One region of the Ornithinimicrobium cryptoxanthini genome, then DNA from elsewhere that is predicted to be linked to it. Evidence: predicted binding sites of a transcription regulator. Region 1 holds the regulator's gene; each other region holds the start of a gene.
What was found. Region 1 encodes LexA, which represses DNA repair genes until DNA is damaged. Its sites were predicted from a motif close to TCGAACANNTGTTCGA; they were not measured.

Region 1 (7,446 bases):
GGGGAGCTCTTTCTCGGGCAGGACGCCGCCGACATCCAGGTGTTCTATCTCGAGAACGACACGATCTCGGTCAACGGCAACAGCGTGCTCGCCTTCTCCGCGTCGATCGAGTGGGACATCCACCGCGTCCAGGCCCGCGGCGGCATGATGGCAGGCGGCCTCTACAACGTCTCACTGCGGGGCACCGGCTATGTGGCAGTCACCACGCACGGGGAGCCGGTCGCGCTCGACGTCGCCAGCGCGCCCACGTTCGGTGACGCGCAGGCCGTGGTGCTGTGGACCTCCGGGGTCCAGATGGACATCAAGATCGACGCCGGTGGCCTGAAGTCCCTGGTGCGGGGCGGGACGGGCGAGATGGTCCAGATGGCCTTCCGGGGTCAGGGCTATGTGCTGATCCAGCCGTCGGAGGGGGTCGTCACCGGCGGCCATCAGGAGAGCAGCGGTTCCAAGGGAGGCGGCCTCCTCGGCAACCTGATGGAGTGAGACATCACTAGAAGTTATTCAAACAGCGTCAAGTATGGCGTTGTGTAACTCGGTATGGTCCGTCACAGTGGGAGGATGACGACTGTGACGGACCGCCTCGACATCGTGGAGTCGGCGGCCGAGCTCTGGGCGCCGGTGCCTGGCTATCTCAATGCGGCCACCCTCGGGCTGCCACCGCGGGCCGTGATCGAGGCCATGCAACAGGCACTGGTGAGCTGGCAGGCGGGGGAGGGCTGTCCGGTCGCCTATGGCGAGGCGGCAGAGCGCGCGCGTGCCCAGTATGCCGACCTGGTCTGCGTGCCAGCCAGTGCCGTGGCGATCGGGTCGCAGACCTCCGTCCATGTCGGCACGGTTGCCACGTCCCTGCCCGACGGGGCTGAGGTCCTATGTGTGACAGGCGAGTTCACCTCCATGCTCTTCCCCTTCCTGGCGCAGCAGCCGCGGATCACCGTGCGCCAGGTCCCGCTCGCGGAGTTGGCGGGAGCGGTCCGCCCATCGACCGACCTGGTGGCCTTCAGCCTGGCGCAGTCCAGCACCGGCGAGCTGGCCGACGTCACCTCCATCACGGAGTCGGCCGCGCGGCACGGTGCGCTGACGTTGTGCGACGTCACCCAGGCGGCGGGGTGGTTGCCCGTCAGTGCCGCCGACTTCGACCTGACGGTGTGCTCGGCCTACAAGTGGCTCTGCGAGCCGCGGGGCACGTCCTATCTCACGGTCCGGCCGGAGGTGGCCGCGCGGTTCACGCCCAACAATGCGGGTTGGTATGCCGGGCAGTCGGTCTGGGACTCCTGCTACGGCCCCGAGATGGCCCTGGCGCCTGATGCTCGACGCTTTGATGTCTCCCCGGCCTGGCTGTGCTGGGTCGGCGCCGCGGCGGCAGGTGAGGTCTTTGCCGGGCTGGACATTGCCACCGTCCGTGACCATGACATCCGACTCGCTAATGCACTTCGGGACAGGCTCGGTGAGGAGCCCTGCGCGAGGCCCGTCGTCACCCTCGATGATGCGGACGGCTCACGCGCGGCACGCCTCGAGGCCGCCGGCGTTCGCTGCGCCAGCCGTGCGGGCCGGGTGCGTCTCGCCTTCCACGTCTGGAACACCGACGCTGACGTCGATCTCGTCGCGTCCGCACTGACCTGATCCGGCCTGCTCGCAGCGCTGGCACGGTGATTTTCGAGTGTCCTAAGCGTTTTGTTGGGGTATAGGGCATTTACAGTCCGGGTAAAGTGCGCCACAATAGCGTGGTGCTGGGGACTCGTGATCCATACACGCTTGCCGTTGACTTGGTGACGGCCGCCTCGCACGCGCCCGAGGGCATCGAGGAGCGCGTCGGCGCGATCGTGAACCTGCTCCTTCCCGCGCTGGACTGCAGCGTCGGCCTGCTCGTCCGCGCGGATGCCCCACGCCTCGTGATCCAGGTCATCGGCGGGACCACGGCGGTGAACGCTGGCATGTCCAAGCAGATCCGCAGCCAGCTGTCCCGGCCGTTGCTCCGGCCGGTGGTGACCGGCAATCTGGCTCCCACCAGTGCCGCTCGCGCCTACGGCGAGGCCGACTGGCAGCAGTCGGCGATCAGAGCGGAGGCCCTGCAGACCTTGGGCGTCGACCAGTTCGCACACCTGCCGATCTATGGCGGCCCCGGACTGGTGACCTTTGTCTTCGGGCGCAGCGGTGAGGACTTCACCGACCAGAACCTGGCACTGCTGGCCAGCGTGCAACCTGTGGTTGCCGGCCTCGGCAAGCTCCTCCAGCTGTCTCGGCCCACACCCTCTGCTGTCCTTGGCATCATCGCGATCGAGGTGGACAGTTGCGACGGGGGAGGGGATCTCCTGAAGCTCACCGACCGGGAGATCGAGGTCCTGCAGCTCCTGGCCCACGGCCACACTGCCGCGGTGATCGCGCGTGTCGCCGACTGCTCACTGCGGACGGTGCACCGTCACCTGGGCAACATCTACGACAAGCTAGCCGTGGGCGATCGTCTCAGCGCGGTCAACCGGGCGCAGGCGCTCGGCCTCCTCGCCCCCGAGACTGTCGATGCCTAGGGGCAGTTCCCCCGGTCAACTCGGGTGGCGCGTGCTCAGGCGGCGGGATACGTTCGACTCGATCCCTGGCACTGGGTCCGGGGACTCTTCGAGCAAGGAGTAGTGCACGTGCCCATCAACAGCGAACACCTTGCCAGTCTCACCGACGCCGATGTGATCGACCAGAATGGTGACAAGGTCGGCAGCGTGGGGCAGATCTACCTTGACGACGCCACTGGGCAGCCGGCGTGGGCCAGTGTCAAGAGCGGGCTCTTCGGGCTGCGGGAGTCTTTTGTGCCCCTGAACGACGCCAACGTGGCGGACGGCAACATCCAGGTCCCCTACACCAAGGACCAGGTCAAGGACTCCCCGCGTGTGGACGCCGAGGATCACCTGGACGACAGCCAGCAGTCCACCCTCTTCTCCTACTACGGGGTCGATCGAGGCGCAGCGACCGGTGACCAGGCCAGCGCTGGCGCGCCCGACAGCACTGCGATGTTCGGCAGTGATGAGACTGCCCAGGACATGACCAGCTCGCGGACCGAGGGCATCCCGACCGAGGAGAGTCAGACCGAGGAGGCTCGCGACGGCGCAGTGACCTCCGAATACACCACGCCCGGGGTTGACGACGTGACGACCGGTGCGGGAGTCGGCGACAGCGGCAACGACCTGGGGAGCGGTTCGCTCACCGAGTCGGGCACTACCACCGGCGCCGAGGACCGGGACGGAGACGCGGATCGTGGCGACGCGCAGTCGGGCGTCTTCCAGGAGGCCACCCCCGCCGGTGACGCCGACTGGTCTGCCGAGCAGGAGCCTGCAGCACCCACGTCGCAGCCGTGGGCGATGCCCAGCTCCGACCCGGCGGATGAGGAGCCGACAGATGCCAACCGCTCGGGTTACACACCCGACCAGCCAGCAGCCCACGCGGCCGCCTACGAGGGACGTGGTGAGCCCGCGGACTCGGCCGCTGGCAGTTCGATGGACGGTGAGCAGTTCGGCACGGTCGAGCCGGTGACGGCTGACTCCGGCCCGGACATCGGGTCGACGACCGGTGACTACGGCGAGTTCGAGCGGATCGAGGACCAGCAGGGCGGGGACGCAGCTGCTGCGGACGACGGCGTCGTGAGCGGGTCGCAGTCCCAGACCGGCACGGGCTACCCCCAGGACGACCGTGGCGGTCTCGGTGCTGCCGGGGCGGCGGTTGGCGGTGCTGCCTCAGCGGGCTATGCCGCAGACGTCTCGACCACGGCCTACGAGACCCCCGGCGCGGAGACGGGCGACCCGATCACCGGCACCACCCCGCCGGCTGCCTTTGCCTCCGACGTGGAGCAGCCGGCTGACGGGCTGACGCGTCCGGACGACACGCAGACGGACGACACGCAGGCGGCGGAGGCGCAGGAACTTGAGGCACACGCGGGCGAGGTCACCGATGAGGAGAGCACGCTCGCGGCCGGGACCGATGCCGGTGTCGACGAGACCGGTGAGCCGGAGGTGTTCGGACCCGAGGGCTACCGCCCTGACCGGGACGGCACCGAGATGTCGGACGAGGAGCGCGAGCGCCTCAATCAGGCACGAAGCGCCCTCTGAACCCTGACGCCCCACGCACGACAGCACCTACACACGACAGCGCCGTCCGACCATCGGGTCGGACGGCGCTGTCGTCGTGCTAGGTGCCACCTGGCGGGGAGGGGGGAGGACTGCCAGGTGGCACCGGTCTGGGACAGCACGTCACCAGGGAAAGGTGTTCCTGCGCGTGCTCAGACCCGGCGCAGGACTGCGGTGACCTTGCCGAGGACCACAGCGTCGTCACCATCGATCGGGTCGTAGGCCTCGTTGTGCGGCATGAGCCACAGCTTGCCGTCCGTGCGCTTGAACGTCTTGACCGTCGCCTCGTTGTCCAGCATGGCCGCGACGATGTCGCCGTTGATCGCGTCGTCCTGACGACGCACCACGACCCAGTCGCCGTCGCAGATGGCCGCCTCCACCATCGAGTCACCGACCACCTTGAGCAGGAACAGCTCACCGTCACCGACGATCTGACGGGGCAGGGGGAAGACATCCTCGACGGCCTCCTCGGCCAGGATCGGTCCACCGGCCGCGATCCGGCCCAGGACGGGCACGTAGGACGCGGCAGGGCGTGCGTCACCGATGCCGGTCTCGTCGTAGATCTCCGCACCTGAGGCAGTGGCCTCCTCGGCTGCCGGCGTCCGGCGATAGCCCGGTGCCTGACCTTCACCGGAGCCCGGCAGGACGACCTCGATGGCGCGCGGACGGTTGGGATCGCGGCGCAGATAGCCCTTCCGCTCCAGCATGCGCAGCTGGTAGGCCACCGACGAGGGGGAGGCCAGCTGCACCGCCGTGCCGATCTCGCGCAGGCTCGGCGGGTAGCCGCGTTGGTCCACGGAGTCGCGGATCACGTGCAGCACCTTCTCCTGGCGGGGAGTCAGGTCCGCTCGCCCGTCCCGGTCCGGCATCTCGTGAATGTCAGCCATCGTGTTGCCCCTCTCGCTCCCTGGCGACTCCCTGGAACTGCAGGTCAGGGGGTCTGTCAGTGGTCCCTGGTTAGGTATTTGACGTGAGCACATCGTACGAGCATTCGAACGCCGAGGCAAACACCAGTTCGACGTGGCGTGTCGACAACAGTCGTACGGCTGTGCTAGAAATGACACAAGCGTCCGACGGACAAGCGTTCGGGACACGGAAAGATGGAGGAACCATGAGCGCCATCGCACTGCATGACCTGACGGCACCTGACCTGATGGACCGGGACTTCCCGCCCGCGCCGGGCGTCCGGAGCTCAGGGCGCGGCCACCTACGGCTCGTGACGGCAGACGACCTGCCTCAGACGGGGGCGATGCGGGCCCCTGCCGGGACCCCGTTGACGCTGACCCGCCGTGCCCGGTTGCTCATGACTCTCACCGTGGCCGGTGCCCTGGTGGTGGTGATTGCGGCCGCGATGGGCGTCTTCCCGGCGATGGCCGCAGGCAGCCACACTGTCGTGGTGCAGCCGGGTCAGACGCTGTCACACGTCGCGGTGGCCGAGCTGCCGGAGCTGCCCATGGACCGCGCGATCGTGCAGATCCAACTGGCCAACGAGATGAACTCCTTGGACGTCCAGGCCGGCACGGTCCTGCAGATCCCCCAGCCCTGAGCGGTTCCGCGCAGTCGCTGTGCTGGTCGGGCGGGGTCGGTGTGCTGATCGGGCGGGGTCGCTGTGCTGATCGGGCTCGTCGGTGCGCTGATCAGGCCTGGTCGGCGGGGCTGGTCACAGCCTCCCAGACGACCGGCAGCTGCTCGCTGGGGATGAAGTAGCCACTGATGTGCGGGTCGAACATCAGGCCGTGGATGTCAGCGGCCGTGTAGGTCTCATTGGACTCGACAACCTCAGTCGGCGGCAGCGCGATGGCGTGCAGGTCCTCGTCCGGGCCGATCATCTGCTGGCGCACCGCGAAGTCACGAGCTCGCTCCGAGGATGTGAACGCCAACAGCATCAGCTGCCCATCGATCTCAGCCGCGGCAGGTGACTCGGCGCCGGTGTCGCCGACGGCGATGAACCACCAGTGGTCCAGGCCCATGGTCACGCGCCACAGAGCGGCCATCCCGACCTGGTCCTCGGGTCCGGTGACCTGGGCAGCGAGACGGTCCGTCTCGTTCTCGGCAGGCAGGTCGCGCTGCGCCGAAGCGGCCGGGTCGGACGGCTCGGAGGAGGGGACGGTGGCTTCGTTCATAGGTCCAGTCGATCACACTGAGAGCCAAAACGTCCTCTCACGGGGCACAGTGATGCCATCTTCTGCACCAGGTCGAGCCGGCGCCGACAGGCGTCTCGTCGCCCCGGATCAGCCCCGCGGGGTGGCTGGAATGATCCGCTGCCCCTCCTGGGTGTAGCCGCCCACAACTGGGGTCGGGGGCAGCACACCGTGGATGCTGGGGCCCATGCCGTCCAGCGGGACCACGACCTCCTCGGAGCCGACGGTGAACTCCTCGCCTCGCACCTCGACCTCGATCGGGGCGCCGTCCTCGACGCGCAGGCGGATCTCGGTGGAGCGCACGACCACGTGCAGCCGCGACCCGAGCCAACTCATCCGCCAGCCCAGCTCGGGCCACGACTGCGGCAGGCGCGGGTCGAACTGGAGCCCGCCCCAGTGGTCCCGCATGCCACCGAACCCGGAGACCAGGCCCGCCCAGACCCCACCGGTCGAGGCCACGTGCACCCCGTCTGCGGTGTTGCCCTGGCGGTCGGCCAGGTCGACGAAGAGTCCGTCGTAGAAGTAGCGCAGGGCCATCTCGTGATATCCGACCTCTGCGGCCACGATCGACTGCACCACGGCGGACAGCGTGGAGTCGCCGGTCGTGATCGGGTCGTAGTACTCAAAGTTGGCGCGCTTCTCCTCCAGCGTGAAGAACTTCCCGCCCAGGAACATGGCCAGCACCACGTCGGCCTGCTTCAGCACCTGGAAGCGGTAGATCACCAGCGGGTGGTAGTGCAGGAGCAGCGGTCGCTTCTCCTGCGGGGTCCTGGCCAGGTCCCACACCTCCCGCTCCAGGAAGTGCAGGTCCTGCGGATGGACCCCCAGAGACTCGTCATACGGGATGAACATCCCATCTGCCGCACGCTGCCACTCGATCACCTCCTCGTCCCGCAACCCGAGCCGCTGCACTGCTCGCGCGTAGTCCCGCGGGTCAGAGGCCCGCAGCTCGGTGACCGTCCGGACGGCGTGGAAGAGGTTCTCCCGCGCCATCACGTTGGTGAACAGGTTGTCGTTGACGACGGTGGTGTATTCGTCGGGTCCGGTGACCCCGTGGATGTGGAAGGTGTTGTCCCCGTTGGTGGCCCAGAAGCCCAGGTCGGCCCACAGCCGGGCCGTCTCGACCAGGATGTCCACTCCTTCGGCGAGCTCGAACACCCGGTCGCCGGTGGCCCGGACGTACTGCACCAGGGCATGGG
Region 2 (7,446 bases), 590 kb from region 1:
TCGGGGTTCTCGTGCAGGAAGTAGTCCACGTCCCAGGCCTCGTCCCCCACGACCAGGTCGTAGTGCTCGTCCGCCACAAGGTCCTGGAAGACCATAAAGTTGTGCACCAGGATCGCGTCCATCCGCCGGATCGCCTGGAAGGCGTGCAGGTCGTGCTCACCGGACTCGTGCTCGACGTGGGTGGACTCGCTGGCGAGCCAGGCCGAGGCTGGGTGGACCCGCTCTCCCGCGGCCTCCAGCACCCGGGTCACCGGGTGCTGGGCGAGCCAGTCGACCTCGATGTCCGGCTCCAGGCGGCGCAGCTCCTGCACGACGGCCAGGTCGCGGGCGGCGTGCCCGAGACCGATGGGCGAGGACAGATAGAGCACACGCCTGCGCCGGGAGGGGGCGAAGGTCCAGGTGGTGGGCTCGGTCGGACGATCGGTGGACCCGATGACCGGCGCACAGGCGGAGGTCGCGAACTCGTGGATCAGCCGGTTGATCTGGACCGGGGAGCGGGACATGAGTCCGTGCCCGCCGCCCTCGATCAGGACGAGCCGGCCCCCGGTCAGCTCGGCAATCCGGCGACCGACGGCGTCGGATCGGACCCGGTCGTCGGTGCCGTGCACCACGAGCACCGGACAGGTGACGCGCTGGGCAGCCTCGTCGATCGACCGGCACACGACGCCGTCGCAACCGAGTCGTCCGAGGTTGGCGTCGACAAGAGTCTGCGGGTCGGTCTGCTCCGACCAGCGCAGGGCGTCCTCGAGCTGCTTGGTGGAGTGCGGCTCGGTGAACATCTGGTGGAAGAAGAAGTCGCGGAAGTCGGCAAAGTCGCCCTCGGTCCAGTAGTACCGGTTGTATTTGGCCCAACCCTGCGTCGGGTCCAACCGCTCGTCGAAGGCGTGGGCATCCCGCACCGGCTGGCTGACGCTGACTCCGCACGAGGGGGAGAGCGCGAAGACCCCGTCGACTCGGTCGGGGTGGTCGGCGGCGGTCTGGATCGCCCAGGACGCCGCGCACGAGAGCGCGACCAGAACCGCCCGCTCGGTCCCGGTGGCATTCAGCACCGCCGTCACATCGGCTGCGCACTCGTCGTTGGAGTATGCCGAGGCACCGGTGGGGCGCCCAGAGGCACCCGTGCCCCGGCCGTCGAAGGTGACGACGCGGAAGTGCCGGGAGAGGTAGCCGACCTGCGCCTTCCAAAAGCGGGAGTCGAAGATCTGCCAGGTGGGCAGGAGCAGCAGGGTCCGCGGCCCGGTGCCGTAGGTCTGCCAGGCCAGGTCGACACCGTCGCGGACGGTGACCCCGGTCGTGGCCGGCTCGACGGCCGTGTCGGTCTGGTCGCTCAAGCCGGCCACCGGGCTCACATCCTCACTTCGAAGACGTTGTTGAACGGGGTGCTGGCGACCGTGCGGAACTGGGTGAACCCGGCTGCGGTGGTGACGTCGCGGATTCTGGCCGGCCCCGCCTGGGTGCCCAGGGCAGTGCCGACATCCTGGGCGAGGGACGTCGGTGTGCACAGCAGGGTGGAGAACGCGTAGTAGACACGGCCCACCGGGTTGAAGTTCTCCTCAGGCCGGTCCCCGGCGATCGGCTCGACGATCATCCAGGTGCCATCGGGGGCGAGGATCTCCTTGACCTGACGGGCGGCGCCCACGGGGTCGCCCATGTCGTGCAGGCAGTCGAACATGGTGACCAGGTCATAGCCTCCACCGGGGTGCTCCGTGCTGTCGGTGGTCTGGAACGTGGCTCGTCCGTCCACGCCTGCCTCGGCTGCCCGCTGTCGAGCAACCTCGATCGAGCCCGCGTGGTAGTCGGTGCCGAGGACGGTGCTGTTCGGGAAGGCCTGCGCGATGAGGATCGCGGGTGCGCCATGGCCACTCCCGATGTCGGCGACCTTCGCGCCACGCTCCAACTTGGCCACCACGCCGTCGAGAGCAGGCAGCCAGCCGTTCACGAGGTTGGCCAGGTAGCCGGGCCTGAAGAATCGTTCGCACCCGGCGTGGACGTCCGTGTTGTGCTCGTGCCAGCCGTAGCCGGCGCCGGTGCGGGCGGCCGCCACGATGTGCGGTGCGTCGCGCACCGTGCCGTGGACGAACTGGAACAGCCCCTGCACGTAGCCGGGGCAGCTCGGGTCGGTCAGGGCGGCCGCGTGCTCGGGCGAGATGCTGAACAGCCCGGCCTCGGGGTCGTAGTCGATGTAGTCGCCGGCGGCCTGGGCATTAAGCCATTCGCGGGCGTAGTGCTCATCGGTGTCGGTGGCCCGGGCGAGCTGAGGTGCGTTGAGCGGGCCGAGGTCGGCCAGGGCGCGGTAGTAGCCGAGCTGGTCGCCCATCACGACGAGGGCGCCGTTCAGGCTAGCTCCGACCTCGTCGACGGCCCGGAAGACAAAACCCATCAGCTTGTCGGGGTCGAGCTCGGTCGCCGGGGGAGGGGTGGTGGTGATGGCCATGGTAGTGATCCTTCGCATCTAGTGTGGCCCGCAGATCGTGGCTCCGCTAGCCCGTGCCACCAGACTCATCCCTTCGGGCCACTCACCGCATCAGGTGCTCCACCTAGTCCTGACGCCGACGCAAGCCTCGCACATGTGTGCTAATATGGTGGTAGTTGGAGGGAGCGGGCGCAGTGCCCACACAGGTGAGGGGAAGGGGGGTAGTGATGTCGACCGAAGTGTTAGCCGACCGGCTGGAGCGGTTGTTGAGCGCTGCTCCTGGGCTGGAGCGTGGTCGTGGCGGGCTCTGGCGTGGGACCTGGCCGTTGCCTCCCATCACGCCGCAGCCAGTTGATGAGCCGACCCCGGAGCCCGATGACGACATCTCGCAGGATGAGGCTGCGGAGCAACTGCGCGCGGTGCTGGCGCGCCTGGGCGTTGGGTCGGGTGTGGCGGAGGCGTTGACGAGCGCGTCGCTGGCGTGTGCCACCGTCGCCAGCTCCGACGCGGGGCGCAAGCACCTGGAAGCGCCGCGGTTGCTGGAACACGGCAGTGACCTGCTGGGTGCGATCGAGTCCCTCACCGCGGCCGCGGGGCACCTGGAGTCGGTCGTCCTGTCCGCGGCGAAGCGGTTGACCTGGGTGCACGGCAAGCTGCTGCTGCGCGAGAAGGGCGCGACCAGCCCAGAGGAGCTCTCGGCCTCTCAGAAAGAGAAGTGGCGCTCTCGGGCGAAGTCCAAGGCCCGCACCGACATCGAGGCAGGGATCGGGTGGGGTGAGGGCGAGGTGCGCGACCTGGTCGCTGTCGCCAACTCCGCGGTTGAGGTCTTGGGCCCGGTCCAGCACAGCCTGCGGATCGGGGAGTCGTCCTGGCGGTTGGTCCGCAGTTACTACCGGGCCTGCACCGGCATGGCCCACGAAGACGGGGCCGCGATCGCCAACGGCTTCTTCGGCACCGACCCAGGCGCTGCGGTCACCGAACGCCTCGACTCCGCCGGGAGCTTTCTGGGTGGGCCGTGGCGGCACAAGGAGTTCTACCGGGCCCTGAAACGCGAGATCGCCCGGGTCAATGCCCAAGACCCCGAGAAGCAGAAAGAGGCTGACGCTGCCGCGAAAGCCAACGCCGACACCCACCTGATGCTCGATGAGAACGGCACCGGCACCTTCATGATCGGGACCACCGCCCTGGAGGGGACCGCGATCAACGAACGGATCGACGCCGCCGCCCGCCGGGCCCGCGCCCTGGGCGACCCACGCAGCCAGCGTCAGCTGCGGTGCGCGATCGCGACCGCGTTGCTGCTGAAAGGGACCGTCGACCTCTCGGCCATCCCCGACGACCCGGACCAGGTCACCATCGAACAGTCTGAACAGCTGGCCCGGGTCCTGTCCGGGCTACCGCCGGCCACCCTGGACGTCATCGTCCCCCTCACCACCCTCCTGGGCGCTGATCCTGAAGGCACCCCGATCCCGGCCGCGTTCACAGCCCAGCACGGCACCACCGGCAGCACCGGCAGCACCGAAGGCCCAGGCGGTCCGGGTTGCACCTGCACCTGCACCTGCGGGGCCAGCACGACATCGGGTGCTGAGGCGACGGCGGGCTCCGGTGCTGACCCGACAGGCTCCGGCAACCCACCAGGTCCCGGCCTGAGGGGACAACCCTGCCCCGACCCCGCCGCTCACACCCCGAGCCACCCTGACGACCCTGACGCCGACCCCGGTGCTCACGCCCCGAGCCACCCTGACGACCCTCATGACGCTGACGCCGACCCTCACGACCCTGACGACGATGCTGATGCTGATGATCCTTATGGCTTGGTCGATGACAAGGTCCGCCTGCCGGATGTGGGGGTGGGTGAGGTCGTCGGTCGCGAGTCACTGTTCTTGTCCCCGACACAGGTGCGTGACCTGGCCCTGGTCCCCGGCTCCACGCTGTACCGGTTGCTGACCGACCCGGCCACCGGCCGGTGTGTCGAGCGCTCGATCACCGCCTACCGCTTCGATGCCGCGATGCGCGCCCAGATCATCGCCGCTGACCGGTTCTGCCGCGCCCCCGGCTGCGTCAAGCCCGCCAAGACCTCCCAGCTGGATCACGTCCAGGAGTACGGCACCACCGGTGGGCACACCTGTGAAGCCAACGCGATGGCCCTGAGCACTACCCACCACGACAAGAAGACCAAGAAGGACGTCGATGCGATCATCAACGCCGACCGTGACGTCACCTGGACCACGTTGTTGGGGCGGATCTACACGACCAAGGCTCACGATTACAACCAGTACACCAAGCTGCTGACCGCGGCGAAGACCCAGATCGACCAGGAGATCGCCGCAGGAGCGACGCCAGCGGAGGCGATCGACGCCGCGATCTACCAAGCCCTGTCCTACCGGCCCCCCGGCTCACCCTTCGAAGCCAGGGAAGACAGTCCTGGGTGGGAGGACGACTTCACCGGCTGGGACCAGATCACCCTGACCCACACCGGCCCCGACGGGCAACGGGCCTACCGCCCCGCCCCCGACACCACCCGAGCCGAACACGAGCGCCACCAGGCCACCCGCACCCACCACGACGACGCGAGCGATGGCGACGGTGAACAGCACCACGAGCACGGCGACGACAAGCGCGACGATGGTCACACTGGGCGAGCCCCCTGGGATGAACCCCTCGGCGAACCACCCTTCTGACGCGGTGCTCCTGCGGCGCCGGCCTGTTGGACCTGGCCGCCACCGCGTCTGAGAGCATGGGTCGCGTGCGCGACATCACCTCCGAAGTCTTCGACGCCGTCCTGTTCGACAACGACGGCACTCTGATCGACTCCCGCGATGCCGTGGTCCGCTCCTGGCTGGCCTGGGCCGCCGACAACGGTGTGGCCGCCGAGGCATTGATCGGCTTTCACGGTGTGCCTAGCAGCAGCATTATCGCGGACGTGGCCCCACACCTCGATCCGGTCTCCGCGACCGCCGACATTGACGGTCGTGAGCTGGCGGACCTAGAGGGCATCGTGGCCCTGCCGGGCGCGACGGAGGCGATCGCCGCGGTCGGCTGGCGCGGCGCGATCGTCACCTCCGCCACCAGAGAGCTCGTGACCGTGCGACTGGCCGCGGCTGGCTTCACGGCACCCGAGGTGCTGGTCAGCGCAAACGACATCAGCCGTGGCAAACCAGATCCCGAGCCCTACCTCATCGCGGCCGAGAAGCTCGCCGTCGACCCGACCCGGTGCCTCGTGGTCGAGGACGCACCGGCCGGGCTGCGGTCGGGGCGCGCGGCGGGGGCCGCGACGGTCGCCGTGGTGACCACCAGCAGCGTCGAAGAGCTCGAGCCGCTGGCGGACCTTGTGGTCGATGACCTGTCGGCGCTGACGTTCACGTTGGAGGACGAAGGGGTCAGGGTCTCGCGTCGTTGACCATCGCGCCGCCGCACTGACGGCGCCCCCTTGTATGGTGCGATCGTCGGCGGTGCATTCCGTCGGCATTTCAAGCAAAGGAGCGCGTGTGCTGATCGGCGTCCCCACTGAGTCCACGTCCGGCGAGACACGTGTGGCGGCCACGCCCAGCACGGTGCGCAAGCTGATCGCCCTGGGCCACGACGTCGTCGTGCAGTCCGGTGCGGGGGAGCGGGCCAGCTATCCGGACGAGCAGTATGCCGAGGCGGGCGCCCGTCTTGACTCCGGCCCGGGCGTCTGGGACGCCGACTTCGTGGCAAAGATCGAGGCGCCCAGCACCGACGAGGTGAGCCAGCTGCAGGCAGGATCATTCCTGGCCACCCAGCTCGGCCCAGCCCAGCGGCCTGAGCTGCTCGCAGCCCTCGCAGAGCGTGGGGTCACCGCACTGGCGATGGACGCGGTGCCCAGGATCTCCCGGGCCCAGTCGCTGGACGTCCTGTCCTCGATGACCAACATCGGGGGCTACCGCGCGGTGATCGAGGCGGCCAACGAGTTCGGCTCCGTCTTCACCGGACAGGTCACCGCTGCTGGCACAGTGCCGCCGGCCAAGGTGTTCATCATCGGCGCCGGGGTCGCCGGGCTCGCGGCCATCGGGACCGCCAGCAGCCTGGGAGCCGTCGTGCGGGCCTTCGACATCCGGCCCGAGGTGGGCGAGCAGGTCGAGTCGATGGGCGCAGAGTTCGTGCGCATCGACCTGGGTGACCAGGACGAGAGCAGCGACGGCTACGCCAAAGAGATGGGGGAGGACCTCCAGCGCCGCGCCATGGAGGTCTATGCCCATGAGTGTGCCGAGGCAGACATCGTCATCACCACCGCGCTGATCCCCGGTCGCGACGCTCCGACCCTGGTCACTGCGGAGACTGTCGCGGCGATGCGTCCCGGCAGCGTGCTCGTGGACATGGCCGCCCGCAACGGCGGCAACTGCGAGCTGACCGTGCCGGGTGAGGTCATCACCACCCCCAACGGCGTGCGGATCGTCGGCTACACAGACCTGCCGGCCCGCCTGCCCACGCAGGCCTCCCAGCTCTATGGCACCAACATCGTCAACCTCGTCACGTTGCTGACCCCGGCCAAGGACGGTCGGGTCGTCCTGGATCTCGAGGACGAGGTCCAGCGCGGCCTGACGGTGACCCACGAGCGCAAGGTCCTCTGGCCACCGCCACCGGTCGCGGTCTCCGCCACCCCCACAAGACCGGCTGAGGCGACGCCTGTCACCCCGCCGGAACCGACCAAGCCCAAGGACCCGCGGCGGGGCTACGTCGCGATGGGGCTGGCCGCGGTCCTGTTCGCACTCGTGGCCAGCGTGTCACCGCCTGCCTTCCTCGGCCACTTCACCGTCTTCGCGCTGGCGGTCATCGTCGGCTTCTATGTGATCAGCAACGTCACGCATGCGCTGCACACGCCGCTCCTGGCGGAGACCAACGCGATCAGTGGGATCATCCTGGTCGGCGCACTGCTGCAGGTCGGCAACGAGGACGTTCTGGTGCGCAGCCTGGCCCTGGTGGCAACGGTCGTGGCCAGCATCAACGTGTTCGGCGGCTTCGCCGTGACTGGTCGGATGCTGCGCATGTTCCACCGGGGAGAGTCGGCATGACCC
Region 3 (7,446 bases), 1.0 Mb from region 1:
ACGTGGATCTGAACATCGACCGCGGCTCCCGGGTCGTCGTGCTGGGGCTCAACGGTGCAGGCAAGACCACGCTGCTGCGGATGCTGGCAGGTGTTGACCCGCCGGACACGGGGGAGGTCCAGGCAGGCCACGGGCTGAAGCTGGGCTACTACGCCCAGGAGCACGAGACGCTGGACGTGGCGCGCTCCGTCCTGGCCAACATGAAGTCCGCGGCGCCGGACCTGGACGAGACGGAGACGCGGAAGGTGCTCGGCTCCTTCCTCTTCTCCGGCGACGATGTGGAGAAGCCGGCTGGGGTGCTGTCCGGTGGAGAGAAGACCCGGCTGGCGCTGGCCATGCTCGTCGTGTCGGCAGCCAACGTGCTGCTCCTCGACGAACCGACCAACAACCTCGACCCCGCCTCGCGTGAAGAGGTGCTGGGGGCTCTGCGGGCCTACGAGGGAGCCGTGGTGCTCGTCAGCCACGATGAGGGTGCGGTCGCGGCTCTTGAGCCCGAGCGGGTCCTGCTGCTCCCCGACGGCGTCGAGGACCACTGGAGCCAGGACTACCAGGACCTCATCACCCTTGCGTGACGGCCTGAACAGCAGCCGGAGGGCGCGAGAAGGAGGAGCGGCATGAGCATGGGGATGGGCCGTGGGCCCATGGGATCGGTGCGCAGCTTCACTAAGGACCGCTCGGTGCGCGACCACAAGTTCCGCGAGGGCACCGGCCCGCGGGTGATCGGCTACGGCAGGCCGTTCCGGGCAGATATCTCTCTCTATCTGGTCCTGACCATCGTGGCGTCGGCGCTCGGGGTGGCTACGCCCCTCCTGCTCGGGCGGATCATCGACGACGGGGTCATCCCGAAAGACCGCAACGTCGTCATCTGGCTCGGGGTCGTCGTGGCTGTCCTGGCGGTCTTTGAGGCGCTGCTGACGATCGTCACGCGCTTCTATGGTTCCCGCATCGGTGAGGGGCTGATCCTCAACCTGCGCAGCGAGGTCTTCGCACACGTGCTGCGGCAACCCATCGCCTTCTTCACCCGCGCGCAGACCGGCGCCCTGGTGAACCGGCTCAACACGGACGTGATCGGAGCTCAGACAGCTTTCACGAGCATCCTGTCCGGGCTGGTCAGCAACGTGGTCTCCCTGGTGCTGATCCTGGGTGCCCTCTTCACCATGTCGTGGTTGATCACCCTGCTGGCGCTGCTCCTCCTCCCGATCTTCCTGATCCCAGCGCACCGGATGGGGCAGCGGCTCTCGGAGCTGACCCGGCGCCAGATGACTCTCAACGCGGAGCTGGCGACGAGGATGACCGAGCGGTTCAACGTCGCTGGTGCCCTGCTGGTGCGCCTCTTCGGTCGGCCGGTCCAGGAAAGCCAGGAGTATGCCGCCCGCGCCCGTGGCGTGCGTGACGCCGGGGTAGCGATCGCGGTGAACCGGGTGATCTTCATGGCCGGGCTGGGTCTGGTGGCAGCGCTGGCCACAGCCCTGGTCTATGGCCTGGGTGGCCTCATGGCTGTCGCCGACGAGCTGTCAGTGGGCACTCTCGTGGCCATGGCTGCCCTGCTCGGGCGGATGTACGGCCCCCTGACGGCACTGTCCAACGTGCGGGTCGACGTGATGACGGCACTGGTCTCCTTTGAGCGGATCTTTGAGGTGCTCGATCTGCGCCCCCTGGTGCGTGAGTCGCAGGACGCCGTGGAGCTGCCTGACGGTCCGGTCTCTGTCGAGCTGGATGACGTGTCCTTCGGCTACCCGTCGCACGAGGAGGTCTCGGTGGCCTCCCTGGAGAGCCGACCGGATCTGGGTCGCGAAGGGGAGGGAGACGTCCTGCACGACATCGACGTGCACATCGGCGCGGGCCAGCTTGTGGCACTGGTCGGTCCGAGCGGGGCGGGCAAGACGACGCTGACGGCCCTGGTCTCACGGCTCTATGACCCGACCCGTGGGAGCGTGCGGATCGGTGGCACCGACCTGCGGCAGGCCACGTTTGCCAGCCTGTCGGAGACGGTCGGCGTCGTGACGCAGGAAGCCCACATGTTCAACGACACGATCCGGGCGAACCTGTTGTATGCCGCGCCCGACGCCACGGACGAGCAGTTGCAGGAGGCGCTGCAGGCAGCGCAGGTCTGGGCACTGGTGGACCGCCTCCCCGATGGTCTGGACACGGTCGTCGGTGACCGTGGACACCGGCTCTCCGGTGGTGAGAAGCAGCGTCTGGCCATTGCCAGACTGCTGCTCAAGTCCCCGGCTGTCGTGCTGCTGGACGAAGCGACAGCCCACCTGGACAGCGAGTCCGAGGCCGCAGTCCAACGGGCACTCGATCGTGCGCTCACGGGTCGGACCTCGATCGTCATCGCTCACCGCCTGTCCACCGTGCGCGATGCCGATCAGATCCTGGTGCTGGAGCGAGGGCGGGTGGTGCAGCGCGGCACCCACGAGGAACTGCTGGCCGAGGGTGGGCTGTATCGCGCCCTGTATGACACGCAGTTCCGCACCGATCGGAGTGCTGAGCCAGAGTCTTTGAAGTGAGCGGGAGGAGTCGCCGAGGCGGCGTCGCTCCTTGGGTTAGAAGGGTGGTGGGTCGTCGTGGGGGTCGGACCAGGGTCCGTGCTCGCGGTCGTCCGGGTCACCGGCCTGCTGCTCACCGGCCTCGTGCTCGCCACGGTTCGGCTGATCGCCATCGCTCGCGTCGTCGTGGTGGGTGCGGGTAGCCCTATGGCGCTCGTGTTCGGCTCGGGTGGTGTCGGGGGCGGGGCGGTAGGCCCGTTGTCCGTCGGGGCCGGTGTGGGTCAGGGTGATCTGGTCCCAGCCGGTGAAGTCGTCCTCGAACCCGGGGTTGTCTTCGCGGGCTTCGAAGGGTGATCCGGGGGGCCGGTAGGACAGGGCTTGGTAGATCGCGGTGTCGATCGCGTCGCCCTTCGTCGCCCCTGCGGCGATCTCCTGGTTGATCTGGGTCTTCGCCGCGGTCAGGAGCTTGGTGTACTGGTTGTAATCGAAGGCCTTGGTCGTGTAGATCCGCCCCAGCAAGGTGGTCCAGGTGACGTCACGGTCGGCGTTGATGATCGCGTCGACGTCCTTCTTGGTCTTCTTGTCGTGGTGGGTAGTGCTCAGGGCCATGGCGTTGGCCTCACAGGTGTGACCACCGGTGGTGCCGTACTCCTGGACGTGATCCAGCTGGGAGATCTTGGCGGGCTTGACGCAGCCGGGGGCGCGACAGAACCGGTCAGCAGCGATGATCTGGGCCCGCATCGCCGCATCGAAGCGGTAGGCGGTGATCGACCGCTCTACGCACCGGCCGGTGGCCGGGTCGGTCAGCAGGCGGTACAGCGTCGAGCCGGGCACCAGGGCCAGGTCACGCACCTGAGTCGGGGACAGGAACAGTGACTCGCGCCCGACGACCTCACCGACACCGACATCGGGCAGGCGGATCTGCTCATCGACGAGATCGTAGGGATCCTCATCAGCATCAGCATCAGGGTGGCTAGGGGCTTGAGCGGCGGGGTCGGGGCAGGGTTGTCCCCTCAGGCCGGGACCTGGTGGGTCGCCGGAGCCTGCCGTCGCGGCGGCACCCGATGTCGTCGTGGTGGACGAGCCGGTCGCGGTGCCGCTGGCGCCGCAGGTGCAGGTGCAGGTGCAACCCGGCCCGCCCGGACCTTGGGTACTGCCGGGTCGGGCTGTGAACGCTGCTGGGATCGGGGTGCCTTCAGCATCGGTGCCGAGGAGGGTGGTGAGGGGGACGATGACGTCCAGGGTGGCCGGCGGTAGCCCGGACAGGACCCGGGCCAGCTGCTCGGACTGTTCAATGGTGACCTGGTCCGGGTCGTCGGGGATGGCCGAGAGGTCGACGGTCCCTTTCAGCAGGAGCGCGGTCGCGATCGCGCACCGCAGCTGACGCTGGCTGCGTGGGTCGCCCAGGGCGCGGGCCCGGCGGGCGGCGGCGTCGATCCGTTCGTTGATCGCGGTCCCTTCCAGCGGGGTGGTCCCGATCATGAAGGTGCCGGTGCCGTTCTCATCGAGCATCAGGTGGGTGTCGGCGTTGGCTTTCGCGGCAGCGTCGGCCTCTTTCTGCTTTTCGGGGTCTTGGGCGTTGACCCGGGCGATCTCGCGTTTCAGGGCCCGGTTGAACTCCTTGTGCCGCCACGGGCCACCCAGAAAGCTCCCGGCGGAGTCGAGGCGTTCGGTGACCGCAGCACAAGGGTCGGTGCCGAAGAAGCCGTTGGCGATCGCGGCACCGTCCTCGTGGGCCATGCCGGTGCAGGCCCGGTAGTAACTGCGGACCAACCGCCAGGACGACTCACCACACCTCAGGGAGTGGTGGACCGGGCCGGCGACCTCGGGTGCGGCGTTAGCGACAGCGACCAGGTCGCGGACTTCGCCCTCACCCCACCCGATGCCTGCCTCGATCTCTGCGCAGGTCTTCGACTTCGCCCGCGCACGCCACAGCTCCTGCTGGGAGGCAGAGAGCTCCTCCGAGCTGGTCGCGCCCTTGTCGCCCAGCAGCAACTTCCCGTGCACCCAGGTCAACTGCTTGGTCGCGGAGAGGACGACCGACTCCAGATGGCCGGCCACGCCGGTCAGGGACTCGATCGCCCCGAGCAGGTCACTGCCGTGTTCCACCAGCTGCGGGGCCTCAGACGTGCTCGGCCGCTCGGCGACGGTCGCGCAGGCCAGCGAGGCACGCGTCAACGCCTCCGCCGCCCCAGGCTCCACACCCAGTCGCGCTAACGCCGCCCGCAGCTGCTCCTCAGCGTCTTCCTGCGACGTCCTGTCGGCCCGTGATGAGGTTTGCCCGTCAGCCGGCTCCGGCACGATGGGCGGCAACGGCCAGGACCCACGCCAGAGCCCGTCCCGGCCTAACTCCAGCCCAGGGGTAGCGCTCAGCAACTCCCCGAGCCGGTCGGCTAAGAGTTCTGTCCCCATCATTGTCACCTCCCCACGAACGTCTGTTCTCTCCACTACCACTATATTAGAACAGATGTCCGACAGTGGGTCGCAGAGCGCAACCAGCCTGTGGATGAGCACGGGGAGGGTGCCGGTTTGGCATGCAGGACCACCGGCGGGACTTGAGCGCCTGGCCTGAGCTGCAGGACGAAGGGTGAGCGGGGCGACTACGCCTTCGGACTGCTCTTGACCACCAGCACGGGCACCGGCGAGTCGAGGAGGACCCGCTGCACCGTCCTGCCGGCAAGATATTTGCCCAGCTCCGAGCGCTTCTGAGAGCCGACGACCAGCACGTCGACGTCGTGGGCTCTCACCATCTCCAGGAGTGCGGAGGCCACATCTCCGGCCGAGGTCAGGGAGATGACCTGCCACTGCGGCGTCGAGGGATCCGTGAGGTCGGCCGTGATCGCCGCGACCTGCTCCCGCACCGACTCGACACTGGCATCGTCGGCGGGAAGCCCCGCGGTGCCGGTCACTCCGGTGTCCTGCACGTGGAGCACCAGCACGGAGGTCTCGTGGACCCTGGCCCACTCCATGGCCGCCAAGATGGCGCTACGACCCTTGGGCCTCGCGTTGAAGGCAACGGCGACGGGCATGGTCTGACTCCTTGGTTCCTGTTCGACAACTTCGCACCACGCCCCTGGCGTCGACCCCTGGGCATCGCGCCGCTCAGCCTAGCGCTCCTGCACGACCTCGGCTCAGATCGTGCGTGTCGCGCCGCCGTCGACCGTCACCATGGACCCCGTCACATAAGAGGCGACAGGAGAGGTGACGAAGGCTGCGACGGCGCCAAACTCCTCGGGCTGGCCATACCTGCGCAACGGGACCTGCTCGGCATACTGCCTTCGGGTCAGCTCCGGGTCGTCGCTGGCTGCGTCGGCCTGCCGGACCCGGTCGGTGTCGATCCGACCCGGCAGCACACCATTGACCCGGTGCCCCAGCTCGCCGTATTCATCAGCCATCATCTTGGCGGCCATCGCCAAGCCGGGACGCAGACCGTTGGAGAGCGCGAACGGGGGCAGCGGAGTGCGCACCGAGGTCGACAGGACGAAGGTGATGGCCTGCGGGCGGGTCGCCGCCTCGAGCAGGGCGCGCGCCACGCGCAGGGGACCCAGGTGCACCTGCTCGAAGGCCGCCCGCCACTCCTCGTCGGTCTTGTCCCGGATGGGTCCGGTCGCCGGGCCACCCACGCTGAGCACGGCGCCATCCACAGACTCCAGCTGCGCCTGGGCCGCGTGCAGGATCTGCTCGCCAGAGGTGGGGTCGGCCAGGTCAACGGCGAGGGAGTATGCCGTGCCCTCGCCCTGCTCGGTCAGCTCGGCTGCCGTCGCGGCCGCCGAGTCAGGGTCGCGTCCCACGATCAACACTGACGCCCCGTCGGCCACCAGACACTCTGCAGTGGCCCGGCCCAGCCCGCGAGAGCCTCCGGTCACGACATAGCCACGTCCCGCCAGTCCCAGGTCCATGGCCCCATCGTCGCACCCGCGCACTCCGAGAGGCTCGGCTACTCGTCCTCCTCGTCCCAGATGCGCACCTTCTTGGCCTTCGCCGGACGAGCCGTCCCGGCCCCGGCCTCCGTGTCCTGCCACTCCCGACGGGCCATCACCAGCACCAGGATCAACCCGACGGGTGAGGTCAGCCACCACTGGAGGGAGTAGGCGAAGTGCGCTCCTAGACCGGTCCGCGGCGGCTCCAGGGGCAGCGGTCGCGCGATGTCTCTGCCCGGCTCCCCGACGTGCTGCTCCGACTCCAGGACCAGATAGGCACCCAGCACCGGTCGCTGCCACTGCTCACCGGCCGCCGCCAGGTTGATCGACGCGAGCTGCCCCTCGACAGCGGCACGGTCCAGGTCCACCTCACCGGGCCGGAGCCACCCGGTGACCTCCACCGGACCTTCTGGCGTCGTGGGCACGTCGGGCAGCGTGGCGGCGTTCTCAGCGTTCGGGCCCCACCCCCGGTTGACGGTCAGCGTGCCGACGGCGGTCTGCAGGGGGGCCACGACCTCATAACCAAAGGTCCCCTCACGCGGGCGGTTGCGCACGAAGAGCTGCTCCCCGACATACTCACCGCTCGTCTGCACCCGGGTCCACTCGCGCTCCGAAGCCAGCGGAGCGTCGCCTCGCAGCACGTCCTCCAACGGCACGGGCGCGGCGTCATAGTGGGACTCCACCAGGTCGCGGGCGGCCACCCGCTCCTGGTGCCGGGAGAACTGCCAGTTGCCCAGCAGCACGGCGACCACCGCAAAGATCAGGGCCAGCGCGAGGGCGGTCAGCCATCGGCGGGTCAGGAGAGTGCGCAGCAAACCTATCCGTCCCGTTCGTCGAGCTGGTCGACGGGGACGACCTCGATCAGGAAGCCGCGGAGGGAGACGAAGCCGCTCAGGCTGTCCCGGTGGTCCTCGCAGGCCAGCCAGACCTTGCGTCGGTCGGGCGTGTGCAGCTTGGGGTTGTTCCACACGACGCCGTATGCCGCCTGCTGGCGGCAGGCCCTGGCGCTACAGACCATCATCGCGACCGTCCGT

Region 2: NF557_RS07610 (HNH endonuclease signature motif containing protein) is a predicted target of LexA. The motif match lies at 2,562-2,577, and genes of this name have one in related genera.
Region 3: NF557_RS09520 (HNH endonuclease signature motif containing protein) is a predicted target of LexA. The motif match lies at 4,952-4,967, and genes of this name have one in related genera.

The regions. Positions count from the first base shown of each region.
Region 1 covers NZ_CP099490.1:1,059,741-1,067,186, forward strand. Annotated here, with positions in the region: gene NF557_RS05015 (AIM24 family protein) at 1-483, shown strand, start outside; gene NF557_RS05020 (aminotransferase class V-fold PLP-dependent enzyme) at 559-1,620, shown strand; gene NF557_RS05025 (helix-turn-helix transcriptional regulator) at 1,767-2,522, shown strand; gene NF557_RS05030 (PRC-barrel domain-containing protein) at 2,631-4,088, shown strand; gene lexA (transcriptional repressor LexA) at 4,259-4,993, opposite strand; gene NF557_RS05040 (LysM peptidoglycan-binding domain-containing protein) at 5,218-5,652, shown strand; gene NF557_RS05045 (hypothetical protein) at 5,744-6,229, opposite strand; gene NF557_RS05050 (glycoside hydrolase family 65 protein) at 6,338-7,446, opposite strand, start outside.
Region 2 covers NZ_CP099490.1:1,647,947-1,655,392, forward strand. Annotated here, with positions in the region: gene NF557_RS07600 (alpha/beta fold hydrolase) at 1-1,340, opposite strand, end outside; gene NF557_RS07605 (class I SAM-dependent methyltransferase) at 1,346-2,434, opposite strand; gene NF557_RS07610 (HNH endonuclease signature motif containing protein) at 2,641-5,091, shown strand; gene NF557_RS07615 (HAD-IA family hydrolase) at 5,148-5,810, shown strand; gene NF557_RS07620 (Re/Si-specific NAD(P)(+) transhydrogenase subunit alpha) at 5,899-7,443, shown strand; gene pntB (Re/Si-specific NAD(P)(+) transhydrogenase subunit beta) at 7,440-7,446, shown strand, end outside.
Region 3 covers NZ_CP099490.1:2,059,569-2,067,014, reverse strand. Annotated here, with positions in the region: gene NF557_RS09530 (ABC-F family ATP-binding cassette domain-containing protein) at 1-572, shown strand, start outside; gene NF557_RS09525 (ABC transporter ATP-binding protein) at 615-2,513, shown strand; gene NF557_RS09520 (HNH endonuclease signature motif containing protein) at 2,550-4,907, opposite strand; gene NF557_RS09515 (universal stress protein) at 5,093-5,521, opposite strand; gene NF557_RS09510 (SDR family oxidoreductase) at 5,624-6,391, opposite strand; gene NF557_RS09505 (SURF1 family cytochrome oxidase biogenesis protein) at 6,430-7,227, opposite strand; gene NF557_RS09500 (hypothetical protein) at 7,230-7,433, opposite strand; gene NF557_RS09495 (DUF3099 domain-containing protein) at 7,420-7,446, opposite strand, start outside.